Linked DNA regions of Thermotoga maritima MSB8. The protein of the gene in region 1 interacts with the protein of each later gene in a pairwise test. Links are inferred from orthologs where the notes say so. Each region holds a gene or a part of one and is shown on either strand. Other genes may lie near its edges.

Region 1 (7,542 bases):
TTCGTTCTTCGCAGCTTCGTACTCCGAGTTTTCCGATAGGTCTCCGAGTTCCCTCGCTTCTTTTATTCTTTCAGAGATCTCGTACATGAATTTCCTTTTCAGATCTTCCAATTCCTTCTTCAGCTTCTCATAGCCTTCACGGGTGAGACGAACTTTCTTCATTGTTCTTCGCCCTCCTTCTCTCTTTTTAGTTCTTTCACAATTTCCAAAAATTGATCCACTTCCCTGAAATCACGATAGACTGAAGCCAATCGTACGTAAGCAACCTGGTCCAATTTCTTCAATTCCTCCATAACCAGTTCTCCTATTCGTTTCGTTTCAACTTCGAAGGATCCTTCTTCTCTGAGTTTCAAGCAGATTCTGTTCACAGCTTCCTCGATCTGCTCGTAGGTGACAGGTCTCTTCTCACAAGCTTTTATCATACCATTTTTTATCTTTTCCCTGTCAAACTTCTCCCGCCTGCCATCCTTTTTTACAACGAGAACAGGCGCTTCTTCGTATCTCTCGTAGGTGGTGAATCTTTTACCGCAAGAAGAACACTCCCTGCGTCTTCTGATAGCAGTTCCATCGAGGGTTGGCCTCGAATCGAGCACTCTCGTGTCCATCGAACCACAAAACGGGCACTTCATTTTACATCACCAAACCTTTCAGCTATTTTGATAATTCTTTTCAGTTTCGAGTATATTTGAGATTTTGTGAGATTTAACTTTTTCCCCAGCTCTCTGAGTGAGAGTTCTTTGTTTCTCAATCGAACCAGAGCGACTCTTCTCAAATCCTCGGGTAAGTTTTCGAGTCCCATGTTCTCTTTTATAAGCTCTATCGCACGTATCTGACGAGCCGTACTGTTTGCTGTTCTGATGGCGTTCGCCTCTATAAAGTTGACCGTTCTGTTCACATCACCGATCACTTTTCTTTCAGTGACGATTCGATCTATCTCTTCCAGCTTTCTCTGAACCCCTATGGCTTCAAGGAACACAAGAATGTCCTTTATAGACTTTATATAAAGTTTTCTTGTATTCCTGAGTTCTATGATGCCTGCGTTTATGTTGAAGAAATCTTTCAAGCTTTTTCTGGTGAGAGCGAGCGTTTCTTCCTCAAACAGATTGATTTCCAGATGATAATGATACCTTGGATTCGTCATGGATCCTCCGCTGAGAAACAGTCCTCTCAAAAATGAAACAAAGAGGGCTACGTCGAAGAACGGCTCTATCACCATGAAACTTTCTGAATACTCTGCGGTGATTTTTATGTACCTCTTCTTTATGTTGTGTGATTTCTCTACAATTATCTCCGAAACGGGTTTTGAGAGATACTTCATTAAATTCAAAAGCCGCCTCGAGGCGGCAAAAGAGTGCAAAGAAAAAACGATATGCCTGCTCTTAACATCCAGATCGCCCCGCGCTTTTATGAAACCTAAAAGTTCCGATATAACCTCTTCACGACTACCAAAAGGGACGTTCACGAGTTCTTCTTTTATCTCTTCAGAGAAAGTTCGCCTCAAGAGGCTCACCACCTCGAAATTCTCTCAATCACATCCGCCAGTTTCACAGAGTCGTGTCTTATCTTTCTTTGACCATCTGAGGGGTCAACTATCTCTACAAGAAAAGGCTCTGCCAGAATGGTGTTCTGTATGTTTTCAGCGTCGATCTCCACGAAATCACTGCCCTCTTTTCTATACCTTTCGAGCACCTCTTCAGAAGGTTTGCGGGTGTTCACCAGCACAAAATCGACGCTTTGCTCCAGGTACCTTTCGAGTTCTTTAACGTGGTCCGAGACCCTGTATCCTGTTGTTTCACCTGGCTGGGTCATGAGGTTACACACGTATATTTTCTTCGCCTTCGATTTTTTAATCGCATCCTTCACACCGTTTACGAGAACGTTTGTGATGATACTCGTGTAGAGACTCCCTGGGCCAAAGATGATGATATCGGCCCTTTCAATCGCCTCGAGGACTTCAGGAAGTGCATCGATCGGTCTATCCAGCCTGACTTCGACTATCTTTCCACCTTTTCTGACGATGTTCGTTTCACCGATCACCTCTTCTCCATCTTCGAACCTTGCCACAAGTCTTGCGTGATCTTCGCTTACGGGTAAGACTCTCCCTTTTATAGCGAGCACCCTCTCCAAGATCCTTATGGCCTCCGAAAAACTTCCTTCGATCTTGGTAAGAGCCGCTATTATCAGGTTTCCCAGACTGTGTCCCTTAAAAGACCCCTCACTGAAACGATAGCTCATCAGCTTCGCAAGAAGATCTTCATCTTTTGCCAGAGCCACGATGTTGTTTCTCACATCACCGGGAGGAGGTACGTTCAGCTCTTTTCTTAACTTTCCGGAGCTTCCCCCTTCGTCAGTGACTGAGACAACAGCGGTTATTTCAAAAGAATCGATGTTTTTCAAGCCTTTCAAAAGAGTGGAAAGTCCCGTCCCTCCACCTACAGCGACCACCTTCACCGCTCACACCTTCTCTATGTCCCTGTGTTTCTCAATGACCGTAAAACCTTCTTTTTCCAGCATTTCTTTCAGCCTGTGTGCGATATACACAGATCTATGCTTGCCGCCGGTACATCCTATTCCCACAGTGATTATCCTTCTTCCAGTTCTCTGGTACTCTTCTATCGCCACTTTGAGTACTTCATAGATCTTCTTCGATGAACTCTTCCACCACTGGATAATTTTTAAAGTACGCTTCTACCTCGCTATCCAAACCCGTCTTTGAAGAAAGTTCCGGTACGTAGTGTGGGTTCGGGAGAAAACGAGCATCAAAAACGAAATCCGCGTCCATTGGGATTCCGTGTTTGAATCCGAAACTCATTATTCTGACAGAGGTTCCACCGGCCTGGTTCACGAGAAAATGCGTCAGAGTTTCACGCAGTTGATGTGTGTTCATGCTGGTTGTATCTATCACAACGTCCGCGATTTCCCTTATACGAGACAGGATTTTCCTCTCCTTCTCTATGGCATCTTCCAGCCCTATTCCGTCCTTCTGAAGAGGATGCCTTCTTCTCGTTAGAGCGTATCTCCTCAGAAGTTCCTCCGTGGACGCCTCCAGAAAAATTACCAGAGCATTCGTCTTTTCTTTTATTCTCTCAACCGTCGATATGGGATCTCCAAGGTGTTCGCTTCGCACATCAATGGCCATCGCCATCTTTTCAAGATCGGAACTCATGAAGAGCTTCAAAAGTTCCTCCAGTATGTTACCGGGAACGTTATCAACACAAAAATACCCCAGATCCTCCAGAAAACCCATCGCGGTGGTTTTTCCCGCCCCCGAAAGCCCGGACACAACGACTATTCTCTTCAAGGTTCCTGATCACCTTCCCTGAGTGCCTGAGAAAGTTTTTTCTTCAGATTTCTAATTCTCTCACTCATTTTCACGTTTTCGAGCACGGTGTTGGCCAACATGACGAACAGGATGTTATCTATCCCCACTTCGTCGATGAATTCTTCGTACCGCTTGAAGTCTTTTTCTATTTTTTCTATGGTTTGATTGACTATCTCCAGATCCTCATCCGTAACGAGGTTGTACACTTTCTTTCCAAGTCTAACGCTTATTTTCTTCTTCATCCTGTATCATCCCCTGATCGGTTGTGAGGGAGAGAAAACGCTGAATTTTCTCCACGAGTGTGTTCAGAGACCTTTTATGTTGCTCGATGGTCTTTTCCAGCTGCTCCTTCTCCTTTTCTAAGTGAAGTATCCTTTCATTCAACTGTTTCACCTTCGACCACAGTTCCTTATTTTCCTCTTTCAACTTTTTGTAATCCTCTATCATTGAATCGAGAATCCTTTCGAGATCCTCCAGTTCTTTCATTCATTTTCCCTCCTTCGTGATTATATTAACACATCACGAATCGTTTTTATAACCAGGTTTTCAGGTACTTCAAGACCACGAAGCAGGATTTTTGCACCCCTCTCTGTGTAGTCCATCTCAACGAGCTCCAGCCCCATCATCTCCACAACTCTGAACACATTGTTCAGTTCCTGATAATCTACTTCCACTTCGAACTCTTTCATGAGCCTCAGCTTTCTCAATTCTGCTCCCTTGACCGCCATCTCAGCGGCCGAAGAGTAAGCTTCTATGAGTCCACGAACACCCAGTTTCACTCCACCAAAATATCTTGTGACAACGATCGCCGTGTTCATAAGATCGTATTTTTTTAGAGCCCCGAGGATTGGTCTGCCCGCCGTTCCACTCGGCTCACCGTCGTCCGAACTGTGTTCAAGAATACCGTTTGGAGAGAAGATCCTGTAAGCCCAGCAGTTGTGAGTTGCATCTCTCTTCGAAACTTCTTTCAGCTTCTCACGAAAGTCTTTTTCATCCTTTACTGGAAAGATCGTGGCATAGAACTCCGATCTTTTAACGTTGATTCTTTCTGTATGGGGTTTCACCACCGTCTTCCATTCCACCAGATTTCAACCTCCGTTTCCAGCTCCACACCGTATTTCTCCTTCACCTTTTTTCTCACAAAATCAATGAGTTTCATCACGTCATCAAAAGTAGCACTTCCTGCGTTCACAATGAATCCCGCATGTTTTTCCGATATCTGAGCCCCTCCAATTCTGTAACCTTTCAGACCCAGGGATTCTATGGCCTTTCCCACGTAGAAATCCTCTCTTGGCCTTTTGAAAACACTACCCGCACTCGGAAGGTCAAGGGGTTGTTTTTCCAGACGCCTCCTCATGTAATCGTCCATCTTCGCTTTTATGGTTTCCTTCTTTTCTTTTTTGAAACTCATCATCACACGTGTTATGATCAATTTCTCCCTTTTAAACGTACTGTCTCTGTAGCCGAAAAAAATCTCGTTCCTCGAAAGCCAGGTCTTTTCTCCATCTCTTAGAACCTCGACCGCTTCGACGAACTCTCCAATCTCTCCTCCGTACGCTCCCGCGTTCATATAGATGGCTCCCCCCACGCTCCCCGGTATCCCGTATGCGAACTCCAGTCCCCCGAGTTCCGCTTCCATCAAAAATAGACAGAGTCTCTTCAGGGGAGTTCCACTTTCTACCAGTACTTTTTCTCCCTTTATTTCAATTTGATTCAACCTTTCTGTTTTCAACACTGCGATATCCAGATCTTCATCTTGAACCAGAAGGTTCGTGCCAAGTCCCATTATTTGAAACGGAAGATCCTTCAGAACAGTGATGGCTCGTTCCAGAGAAAAAACATCGTTTGGAAGAACAAGATATTTCACTCTTCCACCGATTTTTATGCTGGTGTGACAGGAAAGTTTTTCGAACATTCGCACGTCACAGCCTGCTTTGTGAAGAGATCCAAAAATTTTGTCCAAAGATATCCCTCCTTAAACTCTATAGTATAATTTCAAACTGGGAGGTGTTGACTTGAAGAATCTACTCGATCTTTCTTACGAAGAACTGGTAACCGAGATCACTAACCTGGGTCTCGAGCGCTACAGGGCAGATCAGATTCTGGACTGGGTGTTCGATAAAAAGGTGAACAACTTCGACGAGATGACAAACCTTTCGAAAAAGCACCGTGCTCTTTTGAAAGAGCACTTCTCCATTTCTTTCTTGAAACTCCTCGACAAGAAGGTTTCCAGAATAGATGGTACCACCAAATTCCTCTGGGAACTCGAGGATGGAAACACAATAGAATCTGTGATGCTTTTCCATCCGGACAGAATAACGGCCTGCATTTCAACCCAGGTTGGATGTCCTGTGAAATGCATCTTCTGTGCCACAGGAATGAGCGGATTTGTCAGAAATCTGACCACAGGAGAAATCGTAGCACAGATCCTTTCCATGGAAAAAGAAGAGAAGAAAAAAATAGGAAACGTTGTGTACATGGGAATGGGAGAACCTCTTCTGAACTATGAAAACACAATAAAAAGTATAAGAATACTGAACCACAAAAAGATGGGAAACATAGGTATCAGGAGGATCACAATCTCAACAGTTGGAATCCCGGACAGAATAATTCAACTGGCTGAAGAAGGGCTCGATGTGAAGCTCGCTCTTTCACTCCACGCTCCAACGAACTTCAAGAGAGATCAGCTCGTTCCTTTGAACAAAAAGTACTCCATCGAAGAGATCCTGAATGCGGTGAAGATCTATCAGAGGAAGACAGGAAATCGTGTAACGATAGAGTACGTGCTCATAAGGGGTATAAACGATGAAATAAGCGACGCAAAGAAACTGGCCGAAATTTTGAGAAACATGAAGGTCTTCGTGAATCTGATCCCTGTTAATCCAACGGTGGAAGGCTTGAGAAGACCGTCGAGGGAACGGCTTTTGACCTTCAAGAGGATACTACTGGAAAACGGAATCGAAGCAGAAATCAGACGAGAAAAGGGTACCGACATCGAAGCGGCCTGTGGTCAGCTGAGGCTGAAGAGAATAAAATCAAGATCATGAGGGTGTTTCTCGGAATAATAATCGGCATCGTGGTTGGTGGCCTTTTCTTTTTGTTCACAATGAAGTTTTATCAGAGTCAGTACAGCACGGTACCGGACGTTGTCGGGCTTTCTGGAACAGAAGCGTGTGAAAGACTGAAAACGTCTGGTTTGTTTTGTGACAAGTCTTCTTCCGAAACGGTGGTGGACACTTATCCACGAGCCGGTTCAAGGGTGAAAAAGGGAAGAACGGTGAATCTCTACTACGAAAACCCCCAGAAAAAAATTGTGCCTCGTCTTTCACAGCTGAATTTCCCAGTCGCAGAAGAGATCCTGAAAAGGCTCGGGTGGAATTACGAAACCGTTTATTTTCCTTTTGGCACTGAAAAAGACAGGGTTCTCGCAACCTATCCGAAAGAGGGGCAGATCTACAATGGGAAATTAATTCTTCTTATTGATACAGGAGAAAAAGAAAGCTATTTTCTGGTAGAAAATTTTGTGGGCAAAAAAGTGGACGAACTGAAGGACGATCCCCGTGTTTTGCTACTTGGAACAGGTGATACGGTGGTGGCACAGTATCCCCCGGAAGGTTCTATAGCAACGAAAGTTATCCTCATCCTTGGGGAGGAATGAACTTGAGAAGAAGAGGAATAGTGGTGAGTTTTCACTCGAACATGGTCACGGTCGAAGACGAGGAAACTGGTGAAAGAATCCTCTGCAAACTGAGGGGGAAATTTCGCCTGCAGAATCTCAAGATATACGTTGGAGACAGGGTGGAGTACACACCGGATGAAACAGGATCCGGAGTCATAGAGAACGTGCTACACAGGAAAAATCTACTCACCAAACCTCACGTCGCCAATGTGGATCAAGTGATTCTCGTGGTAACGGTGAAAATGCCGGAAACTTCGACCTACATAATCGATAAATTTCTTGTTCTCGCTGAAAAGAACGAACTGGAAACGGTGATGGTCATCAACAAGATGGACCTCTACGATGAAGACGATCTGAGGAAGGTAAGAGAGCTGGAAGAGATCTATTCTGGACTCTATCCAATCGTGAAAACCAGTGCGAAAACCGGAATGGGAATCGAAGAGCTCAAGGAATATCTGAAGGGAAAGATCAGCACGATGGCCGGACTCTCCGGAGTTGGAAAAAGTAGCTTGCTCAACGCCATAAATCCCGGTTTGAAATT
Region 2 (11,987 bases), 830 kb from region 1 along the record:
TTCTGGATGGCATCACACGGGAAAACGTTATAAAGCTCGCAAAAAGTCTCGAGATACCTGTTGAAGAAAGAGTAGTGTGGGTGTGGGAACTGTTCGAAGCGGATGAAATGTTTCTCACACACACAAGTGCGGGAGTGGTTCCTGTCAGAAGGTTGAACGAGCACTCGTTTTTCGAGGAAGAGCCAGGACCTGTGACAGCGACTTTGATGGAAAACTTTGAGCCTTTTGTCTTAAATCTGGAGGAAAACTGGGTGGGAATATGATTCTTCTCAGACAGCTGCTTGATGAGCTTTCCACCAAACAACCTCTTTTTTTTGAACTGAAGATAAAGATGCTCCTTTCTGAATGGGACAAGATAGTTGGACCTGTGATAGCGAGGCACACGAAGGTGGAAAAAGTGGAGAACGGGACAGTTTACATTGTTTGCGATGATTCGCTGTGGATGACGGAACTCACCATGCAGAAAGATCGCTTGCTCAAAATTCTGAATGAAAGATCGGGCAAAGAACTGTTCAGAGATATAAAGTTCAGGAGGGGAAAAGTAGATGGAAAAGTACTCCGCTGAAAGTATAAAGGTTTTAAAAGGACTGGAACCTGTCCGAATGCGACCCGGAATGTACATAGGATCCACGGGCAAACGTGGATTGCATCACCTCGTGTACGAAGTGGTTGACAACAGTGTTGATGAGGCACTCGCTGGATACTGCGACTGGATACGTGTGACTCTCCATGAAGATGGAAGTGTGGAAGTCGAGGACAACGGAAGGGGAATCCCCGTTGACATACATCCAGAAGAGGGAAGAAGCGCTCTGGAAGTGGTTTTCACAGTTCTTCATGCGGGCGGAAAATTCTCCAAGGATTCCTACAAGATAAGCGGTGGCCTGCACGGTGTTGGTGTATCGGTGGTGAACGCTCTTTCGGAGTGGCTGGAAGTGCGGGTACATCGTGACGGGAAGATCTACAGACAAAGATACGAAAGGGGTAAACCGGTCACACCTGTGGAAGTGATAGGAGAAACCGATAAGCACGGCACGATCGTTCGATTCAAACCCGATCCTCTCATATTTTCGGAGACAGAGTTCGATCCCGACATACTCGAACACAGATTGAGAGAGATAGCTTTCCTAGTACCAGGACTCAAAATAGAATTCGAAGACAGAATAAACGGAGAGAAGAAAACCTTCAAATTCGACGGAGGCATAGTGGAGTATGTGAAGTATTTGAACCGTGGGAAAAAAGCTCTACACGATGTGATACACATAAAGAGAACGGAAAAAGTGAAAACAAAAAATGGTGAAGACGAAGTGATAGTGGAGATCGCCTTTCAATACACTGATTCGTATTCTGAAGATATCGTGTCTTTTGCAAACACCATAAAAACTGTCGATGGTGGAACTCATGTTACAGCCTTTAAGAGCACCCTCACAAGACTCATGAACGAGTATGGGAAAAAACATAATTTTCTCAAGAAAGACGATTCCTTCCAGGGTGAGGATGTTAGAGAAGGCCTCACGGCGGTTATCAGTGTTTACGTGAAGAACCCCGAATTCGAAGGGCAAACAAAGTCAAAACTCGGCAACGAAGAAGTCAAGGAAGCGGTAACCAAGGCTATGAGAGAAGAGCTGAAAAAAATATTCGACGCGAATCCCGAGCTCGTGAAAACAATTCTTTCAAAGATCATGAGCACCAAACAGGCAAGAGAAGCGGCAAAGAGAGCTCGAGAAATGGTGAGAAGGAAAAACGTTCTTCAAAACACAACACTTCCCGGAAAACTGGCAGACTGTAGTTCCACACATAGAGAGAAAACGGAGCTTTTCATCGTGGAAGGTGACTCTGCCGGGGGATCGGCAAAACAGGCCAGAGACAGAGAATTTCAGGCTGTTCTTCCCATAAGAGGAAAGATTTTGAACGTGGAAAAATCATCTCTCGATAGATTACTGAAAAACGAGCAGATCAGTGACATAATTGTTGCAGTGGGAACGGGCATAGGAGATGATTTCGACGAAAGCAAGCTCAGATACGGTAGGATTATCATCATGACCGACGCCGATATAGACGGTGCACACATAAGAACTCTCCTTCTGACACTCTTCTATAGATACATGAGACCCCTCATCGAACAGGGCAGGGTATACATAGCACTCCCACCTCTCTACAGGATCAAAGCTGGAAGAGAAGAGTTCTACGTTTACAGTGACCAGGAGCTGGCGGAATACAAAGAGAAACTCCAGGGAAAAAGGATCGAAATTCAACGGTACAAAGGACTTGGCGAGATGAATCCTGAGCAGCTCTGGGAAACAACGATGAATCCAGAAACGAGAAAAATCATAAGGGTAACTATAGAAGATGCCGAAGAAGCGGATAGACTCTTTGAAATTCTCATGGGTAACGATCCATCCAGTAGAAGGGAGTTCATAGAAAGGCACGCTCTGAAAGTGAAAGAACTGGATATCTAGTCATGAGATCCCTGAGAGTTCTTCTCATCACAATGATTGTTCTTTACATTCTGTTCTTTGTGAATTCTTTTTTTCAAAGTCGTAGAGAACACGTGAGGGTTCCAGAAAAAGTGTATTCATATTTGATAGAAAATTTTAACATTTCTCCAAAAAGTATTATAATAGATTCGAAAAAGGCTATAGGGATAGTTTTCTATGAAGGGAATTATTATTTATGCGCTGAAGATGGGAGTTTGGTAGCTTCGTTATCGAAAAAGGACCTATTCAAATTCTACCCAGTGTTTCTGGAAGTTAATCTTGAAGGGCTTCGACTTTCAAAGAGCGACAGGGAAATTCTGGAGATGTTGATTCCGATTCTGAAAAGTTCTGTAGTGTCCGCTGTTTTTTTTGAGTCAAAAGAAGTTGTTCTGCTGAAGGGATCCAGAATCATGTTTGAAGAATGGAAAGATCTTGTCGAGAACTTTCAGGTAATAATGGAGCAATCTGAGAAAATGAAAGCGAAGGAAAGGTATTTCCTGACGGATGATGGAAGATTGATGTGGATAAGGGGTGATTGACTTGTCAAAAACTGTCTTTTATACCTCGATTGATATAGGTTCACGATATATAAAAGGACTCGTTCTCGGAAAACGTGATCAAGAATGGGAAGCACTGGCCTTTTCAAGTGTGAAATCGAGAGGATTGGATGAAGGTGAAATAAAAGACGCCATCGCTTTCAAAGAATCTGTGAACACACTGCTTAAAGAACTCGAAGAACAGCTGCAAAAGTCTCTGAGAAGTGATTTTGTCATTTCTTTCAGCAGCGTGAGTTTTGAAAGAGAAGACACCGTGATCGAAAGGGACTTCGGTGAAGAGAAACGATCTATCACCCTGGACATCTTGAGTGAGATGCAATCGGAAGCTCTTGAGAAATTGAAAGAGAACGGGAAAACTCCTCTTCACATATTTTCGAAAAGATATCTCCTGGACGACGAAAGGATCGTTTTCAATCCTCTCGATATGAAGGCTTCGAAGATAGCCATCGAGTACACATCCATTGTCGTACCTTTGAAAGTTTATGAGATGTTCTACAATTTCTTGCAGGATACCGTTAAAAGTCCGTTTCAGTTGAAGTCTTCTCTTGTTTCAACTGCCGAGGGAGTTCTCACCACGCCTGAGAAAGACCGAGGTGTGGTGGTTGTGAACCTGGGATACAATTTCACCGGGTTGATAGCGTACAAAAACGGTGTTCCCATAAAGATATCCTACGTTCCTGTGGGGATGAAGCATGTTATAAAAGATGTTTCTGCAGTTCTCGACACCTCCTTTGAAGAATCGGAAAGACTCATTATAACTCATGGAAACGCAGTTTATAACGATTTGAAAGAGGAGGAAATACAGTACAGAGGGCTCGATGGAAACACCATAAAAACGACTACTGCGAAGAAACTTTCCGTCATTATACACGCACGTCTCAGAGAGATAATGAGCAAATCCAAGAAATTCTTCAGGGAAGTTGAAGCGAAGATAGTAGAAGAAGGGGAAATAGGGATACCTGGTGGTGTGGTTCTCACCGGGGGAGGGGCCAAGATTCCAAGAATAAACGAACTGGCCACGGAGGTGTTTAAATCTCCGGTGAGAACGGGTTGTTACGCGAATTCCGACAGACCATCCATCATCAATGCGGATGAAGTTGCCAATGACCCTTCCTTCGCTGCTGCGTTTGGAAATGTTTTCGCCGTTTCGGAAAATCCTTATGAGGAAACTCCGGTGAAAAGTGAAAATCCGCTGAAGAAAATTTTCAGACTCTTCAAAGAATTGATGGAGTGAGTAGGAGGTTAAGAGTATGGGATTTGACCTTGATGTTGAGAAGAAAAAGGAAAATAGAAACATCCCTCAGGCGAACAATTTGAAGATAAAAGTCATAGGTGTAGGCGGTGCCGGAAACAATGCCATAAACAGAATGATAGAAATAGGAATACACGGTGTTGAATTTGTCGCGGTGAACACCGATCTTCAGGTACTGGAGGCTTCTAACGCTGACGTGAAGATTCAGATCGGTGAGAACATCACACGAGGCCTTGGTGCAGGGGGACGTCCCGAGATAGGAGAACAAGCTGCTCTTGAGAGCGAGGAAAAAATCAGAGAAGTGCTCCAGGATACCCACATGGTCTTCATAACTGCAGGGTTCGGAGGAGGGACGGGAACAGGTGCTTCCCCTGTCATAGCAAAGATAGCCAAAGAAATGGGAATCCTGACTGTAGCCATAGTGACGACTCCCTTCTATTTCGAAGGCCCGGAGAGACTCAAAAAAGCGATAGAGGGGCTCAAAAAACTTCGAAAACATGTGGATACCCTCATAAAGATATCCAACAACAAACTCATGGAAGAACTCCCGAGGGATGTCAAGATAAAGGATGCTTTTCTGAAGGCTGACGAGACTCTTCACCAGGGAGTGAAAGGAATTTCGGAACTGATAACGAAGAGGGGTTACATAAATCTCGACTTTGCAGACATAGAGTCGGTAATGAAGGACGCCGGTGCTGCGATCCTTGGCATAGGTGTTGGAAAGGGAGAACACAGAGCGAGAGAAGCTGCTAAGAAGGCTATGGAAAGCAAGTTGATAGAGCATCCTGTAGAAAATGCGAGTTCGATTGTGTTCAATATAACTGCTCCCAGCAATATAAGAATGGAGGAAGTGCACGAAGCAGCTATGATCATAAGGCAGAACAGCAGTGAGGACGCGGACGTCAAATTCGGTCTCATCTTCGATGATGAAGTACCCGATGACGAAATACGTGTGATCTTCATAGCTACAAGATTCCCAGATGAAGACAAGATTCTATTCCCGGAAGGTGACATACCGGCCATTTACAGATACGGTCTGGAGGGGCTTCTTTAATGCTGAGAAGATACAGAAAATTGGGTGAAATTCTTCTGGAAAAAGGATTCATAACCAGAGAAGAGTTGGATAAGGCTCTTGAAATTCAAAAAGAGGAAAGGAAACCGCTCGGAGAAGTTCTAATTGAGACAGGGTATATCACGGAGGATCAGCTGCTGGAGGCTTTGAGTGAACAATACGGAGTCCCAATCCTGAAGGAACTACCAAAAAACATACCACTCAACGTGGTGGGTTCTATTCCAAAGAACATCATCGAATCTCTGCACGTCATTCCTGTAGAAAAGAAGGAAGACGGAACTCTCGTGGTGGTGACGGATAACGGAACGAACATTCCAAGGATCAAACAGGAGATACGTTTTCTCACGGGGAAGAATCCGGAGATTTATCTGGTGACGAGCAGAGATTTTTCTGTTTTGTATCAAACGTATGTTCTTGGTGTTCCTCTCGAACTTTTCGAGGAGCCTTACGTTGCTATAGAAGAAACACCAGAACAGGTTGAGGAAGAAGAGGAAGAAGAAAGGGAAGTAGAAGAAGCTCCCATCGTCCGGCTCGTAAACAATATCGTAAACCGTGCCATAGAAATGGGAGCGAGTGATATCCATATAGAACCGATGAAAAGAACCGTGAGGGTGAGATTCAGAATAGATGGTATTTTGAGAAAAGTTCTTGAGTATCAAAAGCCACAGCACAACTCAGTTGTGGCACGAATTAAAATTATGAGTGGTCTCGATGTGTCGGAAAGAAGACTTCCACAGGACGGGAAGTTTTACACGATAAAAGGCGGGGAACAGTACGATTTTCGCGTGTCAACCATGCCTTCCACTTTCGGAGAAAAAGTCGTGATGAGAATACTGAAGGTGTCCGATGCAAACAAACGCCTCGAGGAACTTGGATACAGTGAATACAATCTGAAACGAATTCTATCACTGTTAGAAAAACCCTACGGTATCATCCTGGTCACCGGACCAACGGGAAGCGGAAAATCCACCACACTTGTCGCTATGATAAATTATTTGAAGAGTGAAAGTGTAAACATAGTAACAGCGGAAGACCCTGTGGAATACACCATCGAAGGGGTTACCCAATGTCAGGTTTTCCCAGAAATAGGTCTCACGTTTGCACGGTACTTGAGAGCTTTCCTCAGGCAGGACCCTGACATCATCATGGTGGGTGAGATCAGAGACAGAGAAACCGCACAGCTTGCGGTGGAAGCTTCCCTCACGGGACACTTAGTTCTGAGTACACTTCACACCAACACCGCTGCTGGTGCTGTTTCAAGGCTCATAGAAATGGGAATAGATCCTCACCTTCTCGGAGCCTCCCTTATCGGAATCATAGGTCAGAGGCTGGTGAGAAAGCTCTGTGATGAGTGTAAAATGCCTGGAGAGGTTCGAGATGAACAGGTAAAATCTTATTTCGAACAATTCTTTGGAAAGGTACCAGATCAGATTTACTATCCTTCAGAAGAAGGATGTCCTGCCTGCAAGGGGATGAGATACAGAGGGAGAATGGCTATAGGGGAAGTTTTGATTGTGGATGAAGAGTTGAGAGAATTGATCTCTTCCAAAGCGAGTGAAACAGAGATTGCAAAGCTCGCAGTGAAAAAAGGTATGCGCACCATGTTCCAGGATGCCCTCGAAAAGGTTCTTCTTGGGCAGACGAGTATCGAAGAGGTTTTCAGGGTGACCACACCGCTATGAAGTACTTTTCTAAAAGCCCTGAAGAATGGCAGAAGAGAGACGAAGAAAAGGAAAAAGAGTTCAGAAACAGAAAAAATAGAATTCGCCGCAGGGCGAATTTTATTCTTGTCGTGAATCTTGTAATAGTGGTTTTCCTGGTGTTTTTCACGAAAGCGTTTTTTTCCAACAAACCGGAAGGTGTGATTGGACCCTTCCAGCTGGTGATAGAAACAAAAGAGTCCTACCTTCCAAACGATCCCCTCGATGTGCGTGTAAAAGTGTTCAACAGAGAGAAGAAAAAAGAAAATCTTGTGCTGGAAGATTTCGTATTTTCCATCAAAAGGGAGAATGACACGGTGTACGAGTTTCACTTTCCACAGCGTGTGGAAAAAGAGATGGAAGCTTTCGAAAGTGTCCTGGTTTTTGATCTTTTGAGGGAGGAAGAGCTGTCAAATCTACCTGGAGGGAATTACACGATCACAGTCTCTGTCAAGTTGAACGGCCAGAGGGTGGTTATCAGTAAGGTCGTTTCGGTGATTGAAAAGTGGCAAATCGAGGTTGAAGACCTGAAAGATTTTTATTTCCCTTACGAAAACGTGCATTTCTTTGTCTATCTGGAAAACATAAGCTCAAAGAGTCGGAAAATTCGTGTGGAGTCGATCGGCCTTATTATCCTTAAAGGGAATGAGGCTGTCTTTGAAAGAGATATTCCTATAGAAAAAGACTTCGTGATAAATCCGATGATGGTCGAACAGATCCACGAAGTGAGTTTTTCCGCCCCAAAAGAATCGGGAGATTACATCATCAAATTGAAATTGAAGACAGAAAGCAGTCTGATAGAAAAATCAATTCCCCTTTTCGTCACGCGAGAGTATCAAAAAGATTTGAAGGGACTCTCCCTTGTCATCGAAGGGAAGAAGTTTGTAGCATCCGGTGAAAGATACGATTTCTCTGTGAAGCTTTTGAACGAAGAAAAGAAACGAAAGTACATAGTTTTGAAAAACATCATGATTGTTTTGACGCACAAAGAACCGGTGTTTTCGTATGCTTATTCTGAAGAGTACAGAATGACGATCGAAGGATACTCCTCAAGGGAAATTTTTAAGACGACCAGTTACGATATCATAAAGCTCGAGGATCCCGGGACTTACAAACTCATCGTTGTGATAGAAAGTGAAGAAGACAGGCTGATGAAGGAGATGGAGATAGTCGTTTCAGAGTGAGGTGGGACCATACCACACGAGAACAAACGAATAGACTGGATCATAGTTGTTCTTGTGTCCATCTTGATGTTGTTTGGACTTGCAACTTTGAGAAGCGCAACTTACGGAGAAAATGAGCAACTTTTCACGAGGCAGATTGTGTGGGATATAGCCGGTTTTTCGTTGATGTTTCTGGTTCTGTTCATCAAGGACAGAACGATAAGGAACTTTTCGATCATTCTCTACGTCTTCTCCGTTGTTTTACTGGCGGCCCTTCTTGTGAAAGGAACCCCCATCGGTGGTTCAAAGAGATGGTTCAGAGTGATGGGATTCAGTTTCCAGCCCTCAGACTTTGCAAAGCTTTCGCTCATCGTTCTGCTTCCTTATCTTCTGGAGAAAAGGTGGTTCTGGAGAAGTTTTTTTCTCACGGTTGTCCCCGCTGTTCTCATATTTCTGGAACCCGATCTTGGCACCACGCTTTCTGTGGGATTGATCTGGCTGTTTGCGGTTTTGGCCTCGAATGTGAATAAGAAGCCCCTTGTGATTCTATTGATACTTGTCCTTGTGTTTCTTCCTGTCTTCTTTTTCTTTGGGCTGAAGGATTATCAAAGAGCGAGGATACTTTCTTTTCTCAACCCGGAAGAGTACGGCGAGAGTTACTCCTACAACGTTCTGCAGTCGATTCACGCAATCGGAGCCGGTGGACTCTTTGGAGCAGGATACATGAAAGGAAAAGCGAACCTCATGGGTTACGTTCCTGTTTCATACACTGATTTCATCGTATCGGTGATCGGTGAGGAATTCGGATTCATCGGAATAGTCTTTCTGCTTTCGCTTTTCGGTCTTCTGTTCTTCGAGGTTTCCAGATGGATTCTGAACGTGAAAGACGAGTACTGGGAAATACTGATGGTTTCTGCGTGTGGACTGATATGGTTCCACGTCTTCGAAAACGTCTCGATGAACCTGGGACTCCTTCCAGTCACGGGTGTTCCTCTTCCCTTCATCAGCTACGGTGGAACCTCCACACTTGTGTTTTCCATTCTCGTCGGACTCATTCTCAAAGGGATTGCGCTGGCAAGAGTGGAAAAGAAACTTTGAGAACTCTCTTCTTTACTTGAAAGTCTTAGATTTGAGGGGGTGAAGAAAATGAAGAGATTTTTTCCCTTTCTGGGGTTGATTCTTCTGATTTTGACAGCCTGTCTACCTCCAATTGAGGAAAGGCACGAGTTCATCATCGAAGTGGTTGGGAATGCTTATCTTGACGATGTGATGGATTGGTATCAACCATCCTATGGTGATTATCTTGTTCAGGCACACCCTGTGATTGTACTCTACTATCCAGATGAAAGTTATGCTTACTATGAAAGAGCGACATTCTACGAACAATACAACGACTTCGTTGCCGCAGCCGGGGTGATCGTTGATACGGCGGATCTTAAAAATGATTTAGGCAGGATCTGGAACAGTTACTATCCAATTTACGACGTGGATGTGTGGTGGCAGGCAGATCGGGAAGAATGGCAGGCGAGAGTCAAGGGTTTGACGAGGGATGTTAATATCACGACGTTTTTTGTGGTAACCTTCAACGGACGTGATAATTACTGTGAAGTAGTAGATATAAAAGATGAAGGCGAAATATATCTTGACAACAACGGAGTTTATCACCTTGGTCCTTTAAGCGGTGTTGATGGTTTTGCCGCTTTCGTTCAGGAAAATCCTAGCAGATTAACCTTAGAGTCGAACACAAAAATCCTCGGTGCGGAAGTCAGATGGATAAAATAACGAGGAGGTGTGATTCATGAGGAGATATGTGTTTCTTCTTCTGATTCTTGTCTCGATGGTGGCTTTCTCTTTCGAAGCAAAGAGCATCATCATAGTACCCGAGAAACCTTACTTCACGGTGGATGTGTGGCTCAACAAACCGGAAGGATCCGTCTATGAAGTGGGAGAGAGGATAGAGATCTTCGTCAAATCTTCCAGAGACGCGTACATACTCATCTACGACATCAACGCACAGGGTAAGGTAACTCTCATTTTCCCGAACAAATACGAAAGCGACAATTTTGTCAGGGCAAATGAGATAAAAAAGATTCCTTCAAAATCCACCTATTCCCTCAGAGTTTCACCGCCGTATGGAAAAGAGTACATTCAGGTGATTGCAAGCACCAGACCGATACCGATTTTCAACCAGCTGAAAGAACTCGGGACAACTCGAGCCTTTCCGACGCTATCCGACAACGTCGAAGAATACGTTCAAAAGAAATTGAAACCCTATCTCACGGGAGAATGGGTCTCCGATCTCACTTATTTTTATGTGGGAAGAGCCCCAGCGTTTGGAACGCTGATCGTTGACTCGACACCTCCAGGAATGACCGTCTATATTGATGGTTCTTACAAAGGGAAGACACCGGTCACGGTATCGGTCGACGAAGGTACACACTACGTGACGGTGTATTTTGAAAACTACACGTTCTACAAGGAAGTCTATGTGGGAAGAAACCAGACGGTGAAGGTGATAGCCACTTTGCCTCTCGCTCAGCTCTCTCTCAGTTCAAGTCCGAGCGGTGCGAGTGTCTATCTGAACGGTGTCTATCAGGGAAAGACTCCTCTGACGCTGAACCTCTCTCCTGGAAATTACACTGTCACGTTCAGAAAAGAAGGGTACCGCGAGGAGACCCGAAACATAACACTCAGCGCGGGAGAAACCAGATCCGTGTACGTCACGCTAAAACCAGCACAGTCTTCTTTGAAACTGAGAACAGATCCTTCTGGTGTCGACGTCTATATCGATGGAAGATACGTGGGAACGACCGACCAGAACGGTTTGAATCTCATCCTTGATCCTGGGATGTACGAGGTAAAACTGGAAAAAGAAGGATACGAAACAGATCGCTTCACGGTGAATCTCGCACCGGGAGAAGAAAAGGAGATTTTCAGAAGACTGGAAAAAAGAGTAGTCTTCTCAGAGGTTAGAATAGAAACAGAACCATCGGGAGCCACAATATACCTGAATGGATACTACCACGGTGAAACACCCATCACTCTATACGTCCAGGCGGGAACCTACGAGATAACGATCGTGAAACCCGGATACAGAACGATTGTAAAAACCATCACCTTTGACGATGAAGAGGAATACTTCAAGTTCATCATGAACAGGATAGAATGATCGATGTTAAAATTAGTGATAAAGGGAGGAGTTCGCAGTGACTCCAACGGTTATGGTAGTGGATGAATCCAGAATCACCTTTCTTGCCGTCAAAAATGCCCTTGAAAAAGACGGTTTCAATGTGATTTGGGCAAAAAACGAGCAGGAAGCATTCACATTTCTCCGTCGCGAAAAGATCGATCTCGTGTTCGTAGATGTGTTCGAAGGTGAAGAGAGCTTGAACCTGATAAGAAGAATACGTGAGGAATTTCCCGACACGAAGGTTGCGGTTCTGAGCGCTTACGTTGACAAAGATCTCATTATTAATTCGGTGAAAGCGGGTGCGGTTGACTACATTCTCAAACCGTTCAGGCTCGATTATCTCTTGGAAAGAGTCAAAAAAATCATTTCTTCCACACCCAGAGTCACCGTTTCTCTCAGGAAAAACATTGAGGATCTTGAGATCACCCTCAAGTTCGAAGATATCGTGAGAAAAGAAATAAAGCGTTCCAACAGGACGGGTTCTCGTTTCTGCGTCATGTACGTTAAGTTCGAAGATATCATGAGAGACTACGAGACTATCAAGAAGTTCTTCAGGGAAACAGATTACGTTCTACCCAT

Evidence for each region.
Region 2: the proteins of rlmN (region 1) and ftsZ interact in binary tests that used the Escherichia coli proteins (3 or more experiments, as listed by UniProt). The link is inferred for Thermotoga maritima MSB8 from one-to-one orthologs.

What each region holds. Positions count from the first base shown.
Region 1 is NC_000853.1:1,686,872-1,694,413, forward strand. The notes cover bases 4,508-7,353. They hold rlmN (23S rRNA (adenine(2503)-C(2))-methyltransferase RlmN), read left to right. Parts: upstream 4,508-5,337; coding sequence 5,338-6,369; downstream 6,370-7,353. Other genes in these bases: murB (UDP-N-acetylmuramate dehydrogenase), read right to left, coding at 4,508-5,285; TM_RS08730 (PASTA domain-containing protein), read left to right, coding at 6,366-6,980; rsgA (ribosome small subunit-dependent GTPase A), read left to right, coding at 6,977-7,353. Also shown: transcription elongation factor GreA, read right to left, coding at 1-162; transcriptional regulator NrdR, read right to left, coding at 159-629; DNA-binding protein WhiA, read right to left, coding at 626-1,510; TM_RS08695 (YvcK family protein), read right to left, coding at 1,507-2,451; TM_RS08705 (hypothetical protein), read right to left, coding at 3,298-3,564; TM_RS08710 (DivIVA domain-containing protein), read right to left, coding at 3,542-3,808; TM_RS08715 (IMPACT family protein), read right to left, coding at 3,829-4,404; more of murB, read right to left, coding at 4,383-4,507; more of rsgA, read left to right, coding at 7,354-7,542.
Region 2 is NC_000853.1:857,115-869,101, forward strand. What follows is about bases 3,513-6,309. They hold ftsZ (cell division protein FtsZ), read left to right. Parts: upstream 3,513-4,281; coding sequence 4,282-5,337; downstream 5,338-6,309. Other genes in these bases: TM_RS04275 (cell division protein FtsA), read left to right, coding at 3,513-4,265; TM_RS04285 (GspE/PulE family protein), read left to right, coding at 5,337-6,309. Outside these bases: TM_RS04255 (aminotransferase class IV), read left to right, coding at 1-263; TM_RS04260 (DUF721 domain-containing protein), read left to right, coding at 260-565; gyrB (DNA topoisomerase (ATP-hydrolyzing) subunit B), read left to right, coding at 546-2,456; TM_RS09800 (DUF4894 domain-containing protein), read left to right, coding at 2,489-3,013; more of TM_RS04275, read left to right, coding at 3,015-3,512; more of TM_RS04285, read left to right, coding at 6,310-7,037; TM_RS04290 (COG1361 S-layer family protein), read left to right, coding at 7,034-8,239; TM_RS04295 (FtsW/RodA/SpoVE family cell cycle protein), read left to right, coding at 8,282-9,316; TM_RS04300 (hypothetical protein), read left to right, coding at 9,365-10,000; TM_RS04305 (PEGA domain-containing protein), read left to right, coding at 10,017-11,387; TM_RS04310 (response regulator), read left to right, coding at 11,425-11,987. UniProt on the Escherichia coli protein: Essential cell division protein that forms a contractile ring structure (Z ring) at the future cell division site. The regulation of the ring assembly controls the timing and the location of cell division.